4 regions of the Paenibacillus sp. sgz302190 genome follow, and region 4 is predicted to be linked to each of the others. Evidence: riboswitches for the same ligand, from Rfam matches in the RefSeq annotation. Region 4 holds a riboswitch; each other region holds the start of a gene.
The links. Region 4 has a riboswitch for cyclic di-GMP ahead of AC6RNO_RS12485 (hypothetical protein). Riboswitches for the same ligand answer to the same signal wherever they lie in the genome.
Positions count from the first base shown of each region.

Region 1: another riboswitch for cyclic di-GMP. It lies ahead of AC6RNO_RS13620 (putative motility protein); the one in region 4 lies ahead of AC6RNO_RS12485 (hypothetical protein).
Region 2: another riboswitch for cyclic di-GMP. It lies ahead of AC6RNO_RS35110 (S-layer homology domain-containing protein); the one in region 4 lies ahead of AC6RNO_RS12485 (hypothetical protein).
Region 3: another riboswitch for cyclic di-GMP. It lies ahead of AC6RNO_RS33875 (EAL domain-containing protein); the one in region 4 lies ahead of AC6RNO_RS12485 (hypothetical protein).

Region 1 covers NZ_JBZYAO010000010.1:89,211-92,932, reverse strand. The annotation lists gene AC6RNO_RS13630 (LysR substrate-binding domain-containing protein) at 1-351, shown strand, start outside; gene AC6RNO_RS13625 (hypothetical protein) at 764-1,060, shown strand; gene AC6RNO_RS13620 (putative motility protein) at 1,406-1,615, opposite strand; cyclic di-GMP riboswitch class I at 1,635-1,722, opposite strand; gene pyrE (orotate phosphoribosyltransferase) at 1,791-2,432, opposite strand; gene pyrF (orotidine-5'-phosphate decarboxylase) at 2,472-3,203, opposite strand; gene carB (carbamoyl-phosphate synthase large subunit) at 3,220-3,722, opposite strand, start outside.
Region 2 covers NZ_JBZYAO010000062.1:11,755-15,476, reverse strand. The annotation lists gene AC6RNO_RS35110 (S-layer homology domain-containing protein) at 172-1,362, opposite strand; cyclic di-GMP riboswitch class I at 1,418-1,529, opposite strand; gene AC6RNO_RS35105 (amidohydrolase family protein) at 1,822-3,180, shown strand; gene AC6RNO_RS35100 (stalk domain-containing protein) at 3,440-3,722, opposite strand, start outside.
Region 3 covers NZ_JBZYAO010000053.1:36,218-39,939, reverse strand. The annotation lists gene AC6RNO_RS33880 (hypothetical protein) at 1-43, opposite strand, end outside; gene AC6RNO_RS33875 (EAL domain-containing protein) at 164-2,536, opposite strand; cyclic di-GMP riboswitch class I at 2,623-2,715, opposite strand; gene AC6RNO_RS33870 (DHA2 family efflux MFS transporter permease subunit) at 3,040-3,722, opposite strand, start outside.
Region 4 covers NZ_JBZYAO010000008.1:229,401-233,122, reverse strand. The annotation lists gene AC6RNO_RS12490 (MFS transporter) at 133-1,356, shown strand; cyclic di-GMP riboswitch class I at 1,479-1,571, shown strand; gene AC6RNO_RS12485 (hypothetical protein) at 1,663-1,968, shown strand; gene AC6RNO_RS12480 (exopolyphosphatase) at 2,110-3,024, shown strand; gene gloA2 (SMU1112c/YaeR family gloxylase I-like metalloprotein) at 3,162-3,554, shown strand; gene AC6RNO_RS12470 (hypothetical protein) at 3,544-3,669, shown strand.

The DNA.
Region 1 (3,722 bases), on a different contig from region 4:
CAGGTTTCGCTGGCCGATCTTGGGCATAACGAATTTATCGTCACGGAAGAAAGCTGCATATACCGCAACTTGTTCGAAAAGCTGCTGAAAGACCAGAGCATCCCTTTTCGCATCGGATTTGAGCTGGGCAACCTGGAAGCGATCAAGCAGTGCGCCATGAACGGGCTAGGCATCGCCCTGCTGCCCCGGATCGCCGTGGAATCCGAACTGGCACGCAAGCAGCTTGCCGTCATCCCGATCGCTCATCCGAATTTAAGCGTGGACCTGCAACTGCTCATCCACCCCAAAAAATGGATGTCCCAAGCGTTGCAAGCTTTCATCGGCATGTTGTCGGCGCCTCAACCAACCTAAGCTCCGCCGCTGAAACGCTCGACGGCTGCCAGCCACCAGCAGCCTTTTCTGCTGCGGGTTGTCGCTGGGTGGTCGTGGTCGACCGGCGTCATGCCGCGCAACACCGCACGCAGTGCGATCGATCCGCGTCATCGCTCGGGCCGGCACAAACAGCCTGTAAGGACGCTTCCCGCGTTCTCCGCCCGAGTTGAGAATTGTTATCATTTCAATACTCGCATCATACCCCAAAAAAAGAAACTTATCAACAACCAGGTTGCCATAAGTTTCTTTTTTCTTTATGCTTTTTTGAGCTTCGACATGCGTCGGCGACACAACGCGCGCCTGAGATTTGCGGGCGTTGAGAAACGGCCTCGCCTGACTGGAGCCGCATCGTAATCGCATCCCCCGCCCTCGCTTGTTGGTAAGATGTACATTGTCGGCTTTAACTGCGGGAAGGCACTCTATCCCCACCCAATTAGAACGGCCCAGCCGTTTGAAAAGAGGCATAGCTCCAGCAAAACCTGCAAAAGTACAGGCTTTTTCGATGGATACGGCTCGTTTGGAGGAAAAGCCTGCGATTGTGCAGGAATTTCCGACCAAACTGGCGCTAACCCCGTATATGGGCGAAAAAAACTGTACTTTTGCAGGAATTTACCACGGCAAGCTCGTTAATACGAAAAAAACTGCACTTTTGCAGGAATTTTTCGCGGCAAGCTCGTCAAAGTGCTAAAAGCACTACTTTCTACAGGATAATACCACGACAAGATCGTCAATGCGCAAAATGCTCCGCGTTCTGCAGGAATTTACCACGGCAAGCTCGTCAAAGCGCAAAATGCTCCACTTTATACGAAAATAGACACAATAGACCTGAATTATTTTCATTCTGTGGGGTGATGTCCACGACGTCATGGGGGTTTTTGCAAGAATATTGCGCGACAAACTCGTAAATGCGAGGCTCATTCTACGTTGCCAGACCAATTAGGCCTTAACGAGCAAGTATTAATCCGGTGCGCGCCAAGCCACAAAAAAAGAAGCTCTCCTTTTCGAAAAGGTAGAGCTTCCCGGCTTTGTGCAATTATACACGAATGTCGATGCTGCGCCCCAAGTGGGGGGTGACTGAAGCGGCGGCCGCCGCAACTTGCTGCTGGGATTTCGCGAAATCTTCCAGCATCACGCTTGCTTGCGCCGTTTGCGTATTATTGATTTTTTTCAGCAGCTGCAGTCCGACTGCTTGCTGCAAAGCATTGCCGCTTCCGACCGCGGATAGCGGGGCATTTACGCTCATAATCTTCCTCCTCTCACCGTTCGGTAGCTGGCTGGCGTACGGCTGCAAGCCGATTAGCCCCTGTAGCTTTGCGTCAGACGCTTTCGCGCCGTTTGCCGTTTCGCAGATGTCAGGCAGAACTTTGCGCCCCTTCAGTATAGGCCATTTATCCTAAATCGTCAATTTCTGCGCAAGATTACAGTCCGAATTGAGCCGGATTTGCCCGCCAGGAGCGGAGGAGTTCCATGTCTTCTTCTTTGATTGCTCCTTGCTCCAAAGCTACTTCAAGCAGCTTCGTATAATTGGAAAGCGTATGAAGCGGCATTCCGGCTTCCCGGAAAGCGTCCGCCGCCTTATCCAATTGATAGGAAAAGATCGCGAGAACGCCCAATGCTTTCGCCCCCGCATCGTTAACGGCCAAAGCCGCTTTCAGCGAGCTTCCGCCGGTTGAGATCAGGTCTTCGATCACGATGACTTGCTGACCGGGCTTAACAGTCCCCTCGATCAGGTTCTCCTTGCCGTGGCCTTTGGCTTTGTCACGGACGTATATCATGGGCAGGCCCAGCTTCTGTGCGACCCATGCCGCGTGAGGAATGCCGGCAGTCGCCGTGCCGGCGACCACTTCGGCTTGCGGAAACTTTTCCTTGATCAGCAGCACAAAACTGTCTGCAATCAGCTCGCGTATAGCCGGATGAGACATGGTCAGCCGGTTATCGCAATAAATCGGCGACTTGAGGCCCGATGTCCACGTAAAAGGCTGCTGCGGGCGAAGCGTTACCGCTCCTATCTCCAATAATGAGGAAGCAACTCGCTTCGCTATCGTTTCAAGCTGACTCATGTTCTCTCACCGTTCCTTTCGAATGTAGGGGCAGGCCCGTCAAAGCGCGACGGAGGCGATGATCGACTCCATCGCCGCTCTGGGATCGGCCGCCGCCGTAATCGGACGGCCGATCACGACAAAATCGGTGCCCTGCGCGAACGCCTCAGCCGGCGTCATGACGCGCGTCTGGTCGCCGATATCGGCGCCCGCAGGGCGAATGCCCGGCGTTACGGTGACGAATGCGTCACCGCACGCCGCTTTGATTTGCGTCACTTCAAGCGGTGACGCAACGACGCCCTGCAGCCCCGCCGACTGCGCCAGGCGGGCATAGCGAAGCACGGCCTGCTCGACAGTGCCTGTCAGGCCGATTTCTTCGTTCAGCACCTGCTGGCCGGTGCTGGTCAGCTGGGTGACGCCGATGACAATCGGGCGTCCCGCTCCCGGAGCGAGGGCTTTGTCCACGCCCTCGAGAGCCGCTTCCATCATCCGCTTGCCGCCGGCGGCATGGACGTTGAACACATCCGCGCCGAGGCGCGTAATGCTCTCCGCCCCGCCCTTCACCGTGTTCGGGATGTCGTGCATTTTCAAATCCAAAAACACTTTATAGCCTTTATCCTTCAGACCGGCTACAAAGCCTGGGCCCGCAGCGAAAAACAGCTGCATGCCCACTTTCATATAGCAAGGGATGCCTTCGAGCTGCCGCAGCAGCTCCTTGGCCCCTTCGGCTGTCGGGTAATCCAGAGCGACCATAATCTTTCCGGCAACGTCCGCACGAGTGTAGGTACTCATTCGCACTCACCGCCCCTTAAGCATGCACAGGCATGGCACGGGAGGAGAAGTTGACCGCTTCAAGCATGTTGCAGAGCGCGCGGACCGTGTCAAGCGACGTCATGCAGACAACGCCGTTCTCCACCGCTTCGCGGCGAATGCGGAAGCCGTCACGCTCAGGCGTTTTGCCCTTCGTCAGCGTGTTCACAACGAACTGCGCCTCGCCGCCGCGGATCAGGTCGAGAATGTTCGGCGAGCCTTCGCTCAGCTTGTTCACTGTCGTTACCGGGAGGCCGGCTTCTTCCAGCGCTTTGGCCGTTCCGCCTGTGGCGATAATTTTGTAGCCGAGACGGTAGAAACCTTTCATGATTTCAATCGCCTCGTCTTTATCTTTGTCCGACACCGTTACGACGACCGAACCTGCAGCAGGAATTTTCATGCCTGCGCCGATCAAGCCTTTGTACAGCGCCTTTGCAAAGTTCGTATCGCGGCCCATCACTTCGCCGGTCGATTTCATCTCCGGTCCGAGCGTCGTGTCCA
Region 2 (3,722 bases), on a different contig from region 4:
TATATAACCTGGATGAATCTATATTTAAGGTGTACGCTATTGTTTGAGTTGACGGAGCTGCTTTAGCATGGTTACTAAACATGACATCTATCTGAACCGACGCAATTAAAACAATAAGAGCTAATAATAAACTTCTACATGCTCTCATATGTGGTTGCTCCTCCTGATTATTTAGTTAGGGTAGGTATCTATAACACTTTTAGAGACAGGAGTATGCCCGGTAACAGAAGGAGTTTTTACATTCAAAACGAAACCTTCATTCTCGAATTTTGCTTTTGGGATAATATAAGCATTGATATATGGATAAGTAATCGCATAGGGAACGTTTAATGTTCCGGAAATAATGTCTTGAAAACTTTGCTTATACCCATATAACGAAAAAGGCAAATAATTGATTTTAGGGGCTAATGTATTTATGTCAACATGGGATTTAGCATACAGAATATAGCTTGCCGGATAATTCTTAATTGGGTTTTTATACGCCCCTGAACCCCAAGAAAGCTCGTTGATTGGAAGGAGATTTTTGTTCGGATCGTTGGGGTCTTCAAGATCGATAAGAATTAATTGATCAATTGTTCCCTTGAAATCGGGTGCATCAATGGCTAAATCGTCCGGATTCCAGTAATCAATTGCAAGTTTATCTGTGCCCCTTACTTTTTGGTTGAAAAAATCCGGATAGATGGTAAATATATTTGTTCTGTGCCAAACTAACTCTGCATTTGCTACAGCGTGTTTGTCAGCAGAAAGCGTTTGGCCGTCCTTAATGGAAAGAATACGCTCAATGATGGCCACCGCTTGAGCGCGCGTCGTCGTTTCGTCCGCCCCAAGTGTGCCGCTATCGTCCAGGCCGGTGATCAGCCCGGCTTTGGTCGCCAGATACATCCATTTCTTATCATCCAAGTTCTTGTCGCCAGTAGCCGCCCGAACCGCTATGCGCGCCATTTCTTGACGCGTCATCGGCGTATTCCAGTCTCCGCTCGTAAAGTCGCTCCATTGATGAATCCCCGCGGTGACCGCCGCGTTAATGTACGGCAAATACCAGTCACTGCCGCTGGCGGTGCCGGAAACCGAAAGATGAAGCGCGGTATCGACCATTTTGATAAACTCGGCGCGCGTCACTTTTTCGTTCGGTTTGAAAGAATGGTCTTGATAGCCGTCGACATAGCCTTTTTGAATGGCTCCAGCGATAGTTGTTTCCGCCCAATGTCCTTTCGTGTCGCTGAAGCTGCCTGTGGAAGCCGTACCGGCGGTAGTTATCGCTTTTGTTCCCGGCGCAGCAGTGGTAGAATCGGCCTCGGCAGCGTGAATGGAAGTTCCAAGTAGTGCGGCAGTTGCTAGTGATGCAATCCAATATACTTTCATTTGTATACCCCCAAAGGAATGAATTTACTTTTCTCAAATCAAAAAACCAACCGATTTCGGCAACCCGGCTGCCGTTTCTCCGAGAAATGTCTTACGACATATCCTTTGTAGAAGTAGGCCCGTGGCTTTGCGTCCCTGTCTTTCGAACAGGTTTGCCTTTTCGTGTTCAGTTGGTTTATAGGCATTTAAAACTACAAAAATAGTACATAAGATTTAATACAAGTCCCATATTAACCCATAATCTAACATATTTCCACATAATATTAATTTCTTGCACCTACTTGAACACACGCCGATCTTTTTCTTTCTTCATCAATAGCCTAGAGCTACGTTTGAGCAAGTGTCATAATTAAGTCTTGACCAAATATGTTAAATTATGTAATATTTTCTTTGTAAGCATTAGGTGTAAATTCGTTTTTCATCATCACTTTTGTAAAATCCATTCATTTGTCAAAGGAGATGGGAAGGTTGAGTAGACGTTACTTAATTAAAAACGGCTGCGTTTTGACGATGGACAAATCTTTAGGGGATTTTAAGAAAGCGGACATTTTAGTAGAAGACTCTGTCATTGCAACGATTCAAGAAGATCTCGAAGTATCGGATTGTGAAATGGTCGACGCAACGGATATGATTGTCATGCCGGGATTGGTGGATACCCATCGGCACGTTTGGGAATCTTTGGTGCGAACTATAGGCGCCGACTGGTCGTTGCCTACCTATTTGCAAAACATTTATTATGGCGGGTTTGGAAGCAGGCTGCGTCCCGCGGATTGTTATGCCGCTAACCTGTTGGGAGCTTTGGAAGCGCTCAATGCCGGCGTAACCACTCTTTTGGATTGGACGATGATTTATTCTCCCGATCATGCGGACGAATTGATTCGCGGCTTGCAGCATTCCGGCATTCGTGCCGTGTTCGCGTACGGAGCTTCCGGTGAAACCGAATATTGGAACCGTGATAGCAAAAAAATGGTTACTGACGATGTGCGCCGCGTAAAACAGCAGTATTTTTCCTCCGATGATCAATTATTAACGATGGGGTTAGCCATTAGAGGACCGGAATTTAGTCACTGGGATACATCGGTTCAGGAAATCCAGCTTGCCAGAGAACTGGGTGCGGTATGTTCCATGCATATTGGCTTCGGCAGTTGGGGGCCGGATGACCGATCCGTTGAAAAGCTATATAAAGCCGGTTTGCTTGGCCCCGATTTAAATATGGTACATGCAAATACAATGGGCTATGACGAATACAAAATGCTCGCAGATTCAGGAGCGTCGATATCCGTTACTCCCGAGGTGGAAATGATGATGGGGCACGGGTATCCTGCCACCGGGTTATTTCTTGAGAACGGCGGGACTCCTGCCCTTGGCGTGGATGTGGTGACTTCAACCGGCGGAGACATGTTTACGCAAATGAAATTCATGCTTCAGGCGGAGCGGGCGAGAACGAATCAGAGCATTTTAGCTTCCAAAAACATGCCCGGCGAATTAAGTTTGAAGGCTCGGCAAGTATTAAATTTTGCAACCCTGGCAGGAGCCCAGGCCTTGGGGTTAGAACGGAAAACCGGTACCTTGACTCCTGGAAAAGAAGCCGACCTCATCCTGATTCGGACGACGGGTTTGAATATGTTTCCTGTTTCCGACCCGGTCGGTGCCGTCGTGCAATTTGCAAATCCGGCCAACGTTGATTCCGTGTTTGTTTCCGGTCGTCCGGTAAAGCGGCACGGACAGCTTCTTCACGCGGACCTGAACCACGTGCGTAAAATCGCTAATGAAAGTAGAGATTTCCTGTTCTCTACATCTGCAGACGCTCCAAGCTGAGTTGTTTAAAAAAACCGGTCTCCAAGTCCTGGAAACCGGCTTTTTATTTGCGCTGTTCGCTGCTGGCTAGCTTCGGCATAATTTAAATGAAAATAACCAGAAAGATATAGAAACTAAAACACAACGAACCCACAATAAGTGAGTTCGTTGTATTTGGCACAAAAATTATCGCTGCAAGGTTCTTGTTGGTTGAATTGGTAGGGGGGGGGGGCGAATCGTCACATGCATTCCCGCTGACCGCACGCACCCTGGTGTCCTGCTATTTATACTTTGGGATGTTTTCTTCATCTCGCCAACCGTTGAAGTAACCTACGTGAAGTTTAACAGAAGAATAATTCACGAAATCCCCATCGCCAAGTAACTCAAAGCTATGCGTCCCAGCCTCATAAGTGTTACTAATAACAACAAAACCTAATTGTTCCCCCTTATCATTGAAAAATGCTAAGTTTGCACCGACCTGTGCCTGTCTTGGTATTTTGAAGACTCCTGAAACTTTGGTTTGATTGCCTTCTTTCACAAGTATTAAATTTCCCACCTGCATA
Region 3 (3,722 bases), on a different contig from region 4:
CCGTCCGCTCGAGCGCCTTCTTTTCTTCTTCGTGTTTGTTCATAGCTCTCCCTAAAGTTTTCAGGCTTCGTTCCCCGATTGCAGCTTTCCCTTTCTATATTCTATGTTACCACATCCGGTTTCCCCGGAAAATCCAAAGAAGTCCGCCGCTGCGCGAGCAGCTTCAGACTCCCACTTTATTTTTGCTTAAAAATCCGACCAAATCCCCGGCTGCAAGCGGTCTGCTTATATAATAGCCTTGAATCTCGTCGCATCCAAGCCCAGACAACATATCCCATTGGCCCTGCTCCTCTACGCCTTCGGCCACGACCCGCTTCCCGAGACTGTGCGACATCGCAATAATCGCGTTGATGATGGCGCGGTCATGTTCGCTTTCCAGCATATCTTTCACAAAGGAGCGGTCGATTTTGATGGAATGGACGGATAGCCGTTTGAGCAGCGATAAGGAAGAATATCCCGTGCCAAAGTCGTCAATGGACAGCTTCACGCCCAAATTCATAATCTCGCTGCAAATGTTCGTCACATTTTCGCTGTCGCTCATTGCCGTGTTCTCGGTAATCTCCAGGCAGAGCAGGCTCGGATCAATGCCCGTTCGATGCAGCGTATCCGTCAGCCGGCGCGAAAAGTTCGGGTCGAGGAACTGCCTGGCCGACAAATTGATGGACATCGAAAACGGCGCAATCCCCGCTTCCAGCCAGCGCTGAAGCTGAAGACATGCGGTATCGAGCACCCAATACCCGATCTCCACAATAATGCCCGACTCTTCGGCTAGCGGAATAAAATCGCCGGGCGGAACAAAACCGATGCCGGGACGATTCCAGCGGATCAGCGCCTCGACCCCCATAACCGCGCCTGTCCGCACGTCGATTTGGGGCTGGTAATGAAGCGAGAACTCGCCTTCCTCCAAACCTTGCCGCACCCCCGAATTGATCAAATATCGCCCCTGTTCCTCGTCATGCAGCTGCGGCTCGTACATCACGAACTGGTTTCTGCCCTGCCGTTTCGCCTGATACATCGCGATATCGGCGAATTGCAGCAGCTCGTCCGGATTCACGCCATGCTCAGGGGACCAGCAAATGCCCATGCTGGACGTAACGTAGAACGCTTTATCCTGATAAGCAAAAGGCATTTTGAAGCCTGCGAGTATTTGATTCGCCCAGCCGTGGATCTGCTCCTTGTCCTTCAATCCGGGAATAATGAGCGCAAATTCGTCCCCGCCCAATCGGAAGATCGTCGCCTGCGGAGGCGCGAGCAGCGACAACTGGTCGGCCACTTTTTTCAACAAATGATCCCCGACAACGTGCCCTTGAGTATCGTTAATTTGCTTAAATCCGTCCAAGTCCAGCAGCATAATGGCAATGGAAGAACGACTGCCCTCGGATAAATGCGATTCCAGCTCGTTGTTGAAATAAGCGCGGTTCATAAGGCCTGTCAGCGTATCGTGGTAAGCGAGATACACGGCCTGCTCTTCGGCCGCCTTGGCTTTCGTAACGTCGAGCAGCACCACATACTGCAGCAGATCGCCCTGCGCCTCAAAATATTTGCTCTCGGCCTTAACGTACTTTTTCGCCCCTTTGCGCGTGACGACGATATAGTCCCCCTGGATCGTTTCTTCCCCGAAACCCGGCTGGTCGAACGAACGCGAGGACTTGTGGGACTGGGGAAAAATGAACTCCTGCGCATGGCGAAGAAGCAATTCCTTCTGCGTGCATTCAAAAAGCAGCGCCGCTTGCGGATTCGCCTCTTTAATAATTCCGTCCTGGTCCGTAATGATCATCGTTAACGGCGACATTTCGTACAGAGCCTGATACTTCCGTTCCAGGGAAGGCAGGAAATCATATTTGATCATGGCATATCTGAGGAAAAAAGTGAAGATAATGAGCGCGAAACTGCTTAATGCCGGAAAATTGACGCCGCTTGGCATAACAGCCGGCATTTTAAAGAATATAAACGCTATCGCCCAAACAAACGAAAAAAGGAGGCCAAGCAAAACCGTGCGCATCTGCTTTCGCTTCAAGTTCAAATCGTATTGATTTACGAACCTGAACCCTGCGGTCACGATGACGATGCAAACAACGGCCGTATACAGCGTGCTGCCCAGCATCAATGCTGTTAGGCCTGCACCGGGTTCCTGGTATTTCCAAATGCCGTTCTGGACGAAATGAACCGTTATCCATGGAGGCGGAAAAAACACCAGCGAGGCCGGAACCAACGGGCTGTAGCAGATCGCCGTCATAACCGGCCGCGGAGTCGATTGAAATCCCTCCGTCAGCCTGAAGCAAAAATGCATCGTCAGACACATGATGATGCAAGCCGGAAAATAAAACAGCAGCAGCGCGATTCGGCCCGCGTATTGGATCGGGGCGATGCTGAACAGCAAATTCCCGATGAAAAACAGCATGGTGGCAAGGAAAAAACAGGCCGCGATTTTATTCAGCCCGTTGTACCGGTTTCGCTGATAAATTTCGATCATCATGTAGAGCAACAAGAGAATTGGTACTATGTACAGGAGTATGGACACTAAATAAGCGATCATGAAGCACACCTCATTATCTTGTTAGTCCGTCATAAACGACCAAAAAAAAAGAAACCTTGCTTTAAGGTTCCTTCTCAGCGGCCTAAAGCGGAAACTGGCTGGCATACGATGTGAATCCTTTTCGTGTAGCCCCTATAGCTTTGCGTCCTTGGCTTTCGCCAAGTTTGCCTTTATCTCTTTAAGAAATATTTAAATTGGTGAATGATAGGTCTAAGTTCCTAGTTATTTTATATCACGTATCACCAAATTTCGTCAATAAAATCCTTAATTATGAAATATCTGGTGCTATCGGCTCCTCGGATGGCTGCTTACTTTTCGGCCCCCCCGCCGACAATCCGCCAAAATCCGACAACGGAGGAGCTATGAACGCCCCCTTTTCGTTAAAGGAAAAAGAGGCCTTCCTTAGCCTATTGTCACAAGCTAATCAGAACCTCTTCTTCAAAGCGCCCTCGGCGCTGCAAGCCGGCAGTCAGACCCAGTCAGGCCTCTATTTTGCCGAATGGTCAGGCTTGCAGCTCGGCGGCGGGAACGGCTTCGGCCTCTTTTTTCGATAGCACTTCCTTCTTCAGAAACCAGCAGATAACAAAAGCCGCGATCATAAAGCCCAAAGCGATGATAAAAATGCTCTGGAACGAATTCACAAATACCGCTTGAATCTTCGTTACCAGATCGGCGGATATCCCCGCGGGAATTCCCCCTGTCGCGATATGATCCGCCATGCCCGGAGGAAGCTCGCCGGCCAACCCGGCAACGCCGGTTTTGATTTTGTTAGCGAGCAGGCTGCCGAAGACGCTTAATCCGATTGTCGCTCCAAGCGACTGGAACAGCTGAACGGTTCCGAGCGCTACGCCGCTGTTCTCCTTGGCGACGGATTCCTGAACGATCAGGTTATCTCCTCCGAATAAAGCCCCGATACCGAGTCCTAACAGGACAAAGGTAACAATGATGTACAGCGGCGTTGTCGCAGCATGAACCTGAGACAGCAAACCGACGCCGACGATCGGCAGCAAGAAGCAGACGATAAACAAGTTCCGGTACGGAATCCGGGTAATCAGAAATCCGTTCAGGATACTCGAAGGAATCGCCCCGGCCATAAACGCCAGCGTCAAATATCCGGCAGCGGTTGGACTTAGGCCCATCACGTTCTGAGAGAAAAACGGGAACGCCGCTATTCCGCCCATCAATC
Region 4 (3,722 bases):
ACACTTTTCCTATGAAAATGGGGAAGGTTTTTTTCATATAAAAGAGATGCACGATTGCTAATTTTGTGTATAATAGGATTTTAGGGTTTGTTGACCTGTGGTTAATAATTGTGAGAACAGGAGTCATCTTCCATGAATCGGCTGCGAAGTTTCTTTGCATCTTATCATCCTATTGTACATACTTTGATTCTTGGAACCGTCATGGCCCGGGCGGCTTCTTCGATGAGCCTGCCGTTTTTGGCGATATATTTGGCCAAGCATACTTCCATGAGCGAGGTGGCGATCGGCGTCGTCATCGGCATGGGTTCACTGGCGGGGACGGCGGGGGGGTTCATCGGAGGCGCGCTTTCCGACAGATTCGGGCGCAGAGTGATTATGCTTGCGGCGCTTTTGGGCTGGGCCGTCGTCTTTACGGGCTTTGCCTTCGTCAAGCTGCCGCTGCTGTTCATGCTGCTGAACATGGTCAACGGCTTATGCCGCTCCTTTTATGAGCCCGTATCGCAGGCTTTAATGGCCGACCTCACGGAACCGGACAAAAGGTTCAAAGTTTTTTCCATGCGCTACATGGCGATTAACGTCGGCGTAGCCGTGGGCCCTTTGCTGGGGGCGTATTTCGCGACGCTGGACGGTTCGCTGCCTTTTCTTCTTACGGGCATCGTATATTTTATTTACCTGGTGACTTTGTACGTGCTGCTGTCGGTTTTCGGCATCAAGCAAATTGAAGGGGAGAAGAAAGCCCCGGTGACTTTCGCCTCGGCCTGGACCGTTATCCGCAGCGACATTTCTTTCAGGTACTACACGATCGGCGGGATTATCGGAGCAATCGGCTATTCGCAGGTGATGGTGACGCTGTCCCAGTATATGCAAAAAAGCTTCGCCGACGGCGTGCAAATGTTCGCGCTGCTCATGAGCGTGAACGCGATAGCGGTGATCGCGATGCAAATTCCGCTGACCCGCTGGGCGGAAAAATACAGCCCGCTTATGGCGGTAACGGTTGGCAACGTCATGTTCGCGCTCGGAGATGTCGGCTTTGCCTTGTCGCATACGACTTTTCTTCTGGTCGTCTCCATGGTCGTTTTTACGATGGGGGAAATTTTGAACTATCCCGCCGCCAGCCTGCTAATCGATAAGCTGGCTCCCGAGCATATGAAAGGAACGTATTTCGGCGCGCAGACGTTTACGAATTTGGGCCATTTTATAGGGCCGTGGGTGGGCGGATTGCTGCTGGTTTATTACGGAGGGCACGTATTGTTCCTCGTTATGGCTGTCGTGACAATCGGCGGAAATTTGTTTTATACGCGCGGATCTCAGCGCTTTCACCGGGTCGGGAATGTGTCTAAAAAAGAACAACTTTGAAAAATGGTTCTAATTACCTAATATAATATTGTAAAATAGGTATAACAGAGTATTCGAATTCGCCAAAACATACCTTATCCTTGATAGTAGTAAAAAGCGATGATTTGACAGCTTTCGATATGGCTCGATAATAGCAAACCTGGCGAAAGCCAGCGACGCAAAGCTACAGGGGCTTCCTTGTTCGTCAGGGGACACGATGCCAGCCAGCAGCCGAAAGTCAGGGCGACGATAACAGTTCCCCCTCCTTTTCAGACGTAGGTGGGGTTTTGCTTATGAAACAATAAAACAAAGGGAGGATCCAGCAGCATGCAGCCTGAATGGATGCAAAATGAAGAAGAAGTAATTACTTCGCTGTGTGGTAACCATGTTGCCCGTCTGGTACCATCCTCGGATGGACCGAAGTTGATGATTAACCGTGAAGAATACGCGCTGAAAGAAACTTGCTGGGATATAGAAATGTTTCACGGCCGGAGCAGCAGCATTTTGATCTTTTACTGGAAGGGTGAAGTAAAGCTTTCCGTGAAATTTCCGCCGTTATCTCAAGTGGAAGCGTTCCTTTCCAGACTATTCCAATGTCTAACATTCAAAATGAGGACGGTTCAGCCTGTTTAGGCTTACCGTTCTTTTCTTTTGCCTGCGGGGCATTCTAAAGATTTGTTGGATTTGTCAAAAATCGTTGTCACTTGTTGACAGTGACGCTATAATAGATGGAAAATAAAGTAGTTCTGCAGGACTAATTGGAGGATACATAACATGAGGTTGATCACTCGTTCGGATTTTGACGGGCTTGTTTGCGCGATGCTGTTCAAAAAATTGAACATGGTAGACGAAATGAAATTCGTACATCCCAAAGATGTGCAGGACGGCCTGATCGAAGTGACGTCTAACGATATTTTGGCGAACGTTCCTTATGTGCCGGGTTGCGGCCTTTGGTTCGATCATCATTCCAGCGAGTTGGAGCGGATGGGGAAGAGGGTCGAGTTCGAGGGAGAGACGCGGATCGCGCCGAGCGCGGCCAGAGTCGTATACGACTACTACGGGGGCAAAGCCGTTTTCGGCAATATCGACGATATTATGAAAGGCGTGGACAAAGCGGATTCCGCCCAGTTCAGCCAAGAGGATATTTTGAAGCCGCAGGGCTGGGATCTTCTTTCGTTCATTATGGATGCCCGCACCGGGCTCGGACGCTACCGCGATTACCGGATCAGCAACTACCAGTTGATGGAGGACCTCGTGGAGCACTGCGCAACGATGTCTGTCCATGAAATCATGGAACTGCCTGATGTCAAAGAGCGGGTTAACCGTTATTTTGAGCTGGATGCTTTATACCGCGAAATGCTCGGCAAGTACACGCGTACGGAGGGCAATGTCATCGTAACGGATCTCAGAGACGTGGAAACGATTTATCCAGGCAACCGCTTCATGGTCTATGCGCTCTATCCGGAGCAAAATATTTCAATCTGGGTCGTCGACGGGCGCAACAAACAAAACTGCGTGATCGCCTGCGGGCACAGCATCGTCAACCGCACTTCGAAAACGAATATAGGCACGCTCATGCTCAAAAACGGCGGTGGCGGGCATCATGTGGCTGGGACGTGCCAAGTTCCTTACGAAAACGCGAACGAGGTGCTGGAGCAAATTATCGCCACGATGAGAAATGACGGTTAAGAATTAACTTGCAGCCGCAGGAAGGGGAAATCCCGGAGAGCGGCTTTTTTCAGTGATGTTATTGCGCAGGTGAATGCGCTGACGTTATGATAATAGGAGATAGGTGTAGATAAATAGAGAAAACGGAGGGATAGGACGTGAATTTGCAGCGAATTCATCATGTAGCGGTCATTTGCTCGAATTATGAAACATCGAAACGTTTTTATGTCGAGCTGCTTGGGCTCAAGATCATTCACGAATCTTATCGTGAGGAGAGAAAGTCTTACAAGCTCGATTTGCAGATCGGTGTTGACGGGCAGATCGAACTGTTTTCTTTTCCCGATCCGCCGGAACGCGTCAACCGCCCGGAAGCGCGCGGACTCAGACATCTTGCATTCGCCGTAGCCGACATGGCCCAGAGCGTCGAAGAGCTTGAAAGCAAAGGCATTTCAGTAGAACCGGTCCGAATCGATCCGATTACGGGAAACAAATTCACGTTCTTTGCAGATCCGGATGGCCTGCCGTTGGAGCTCGTCGAATATGCCGAATAATCCGAATCGGGAAACGGAGCACAAATCCAAGCTGAGTTTTGCCAAAGGCTGCTTGTGGAGCGTGCTGCTGTCGGCGCTGGTGTGGGGTTTGCTGATTTGGTGGTGGCTAAAATAAAAAATCCCCGTCGATTTGCGCCAAAAGCTGCCGCATGCAGCTTCCTGGACAGG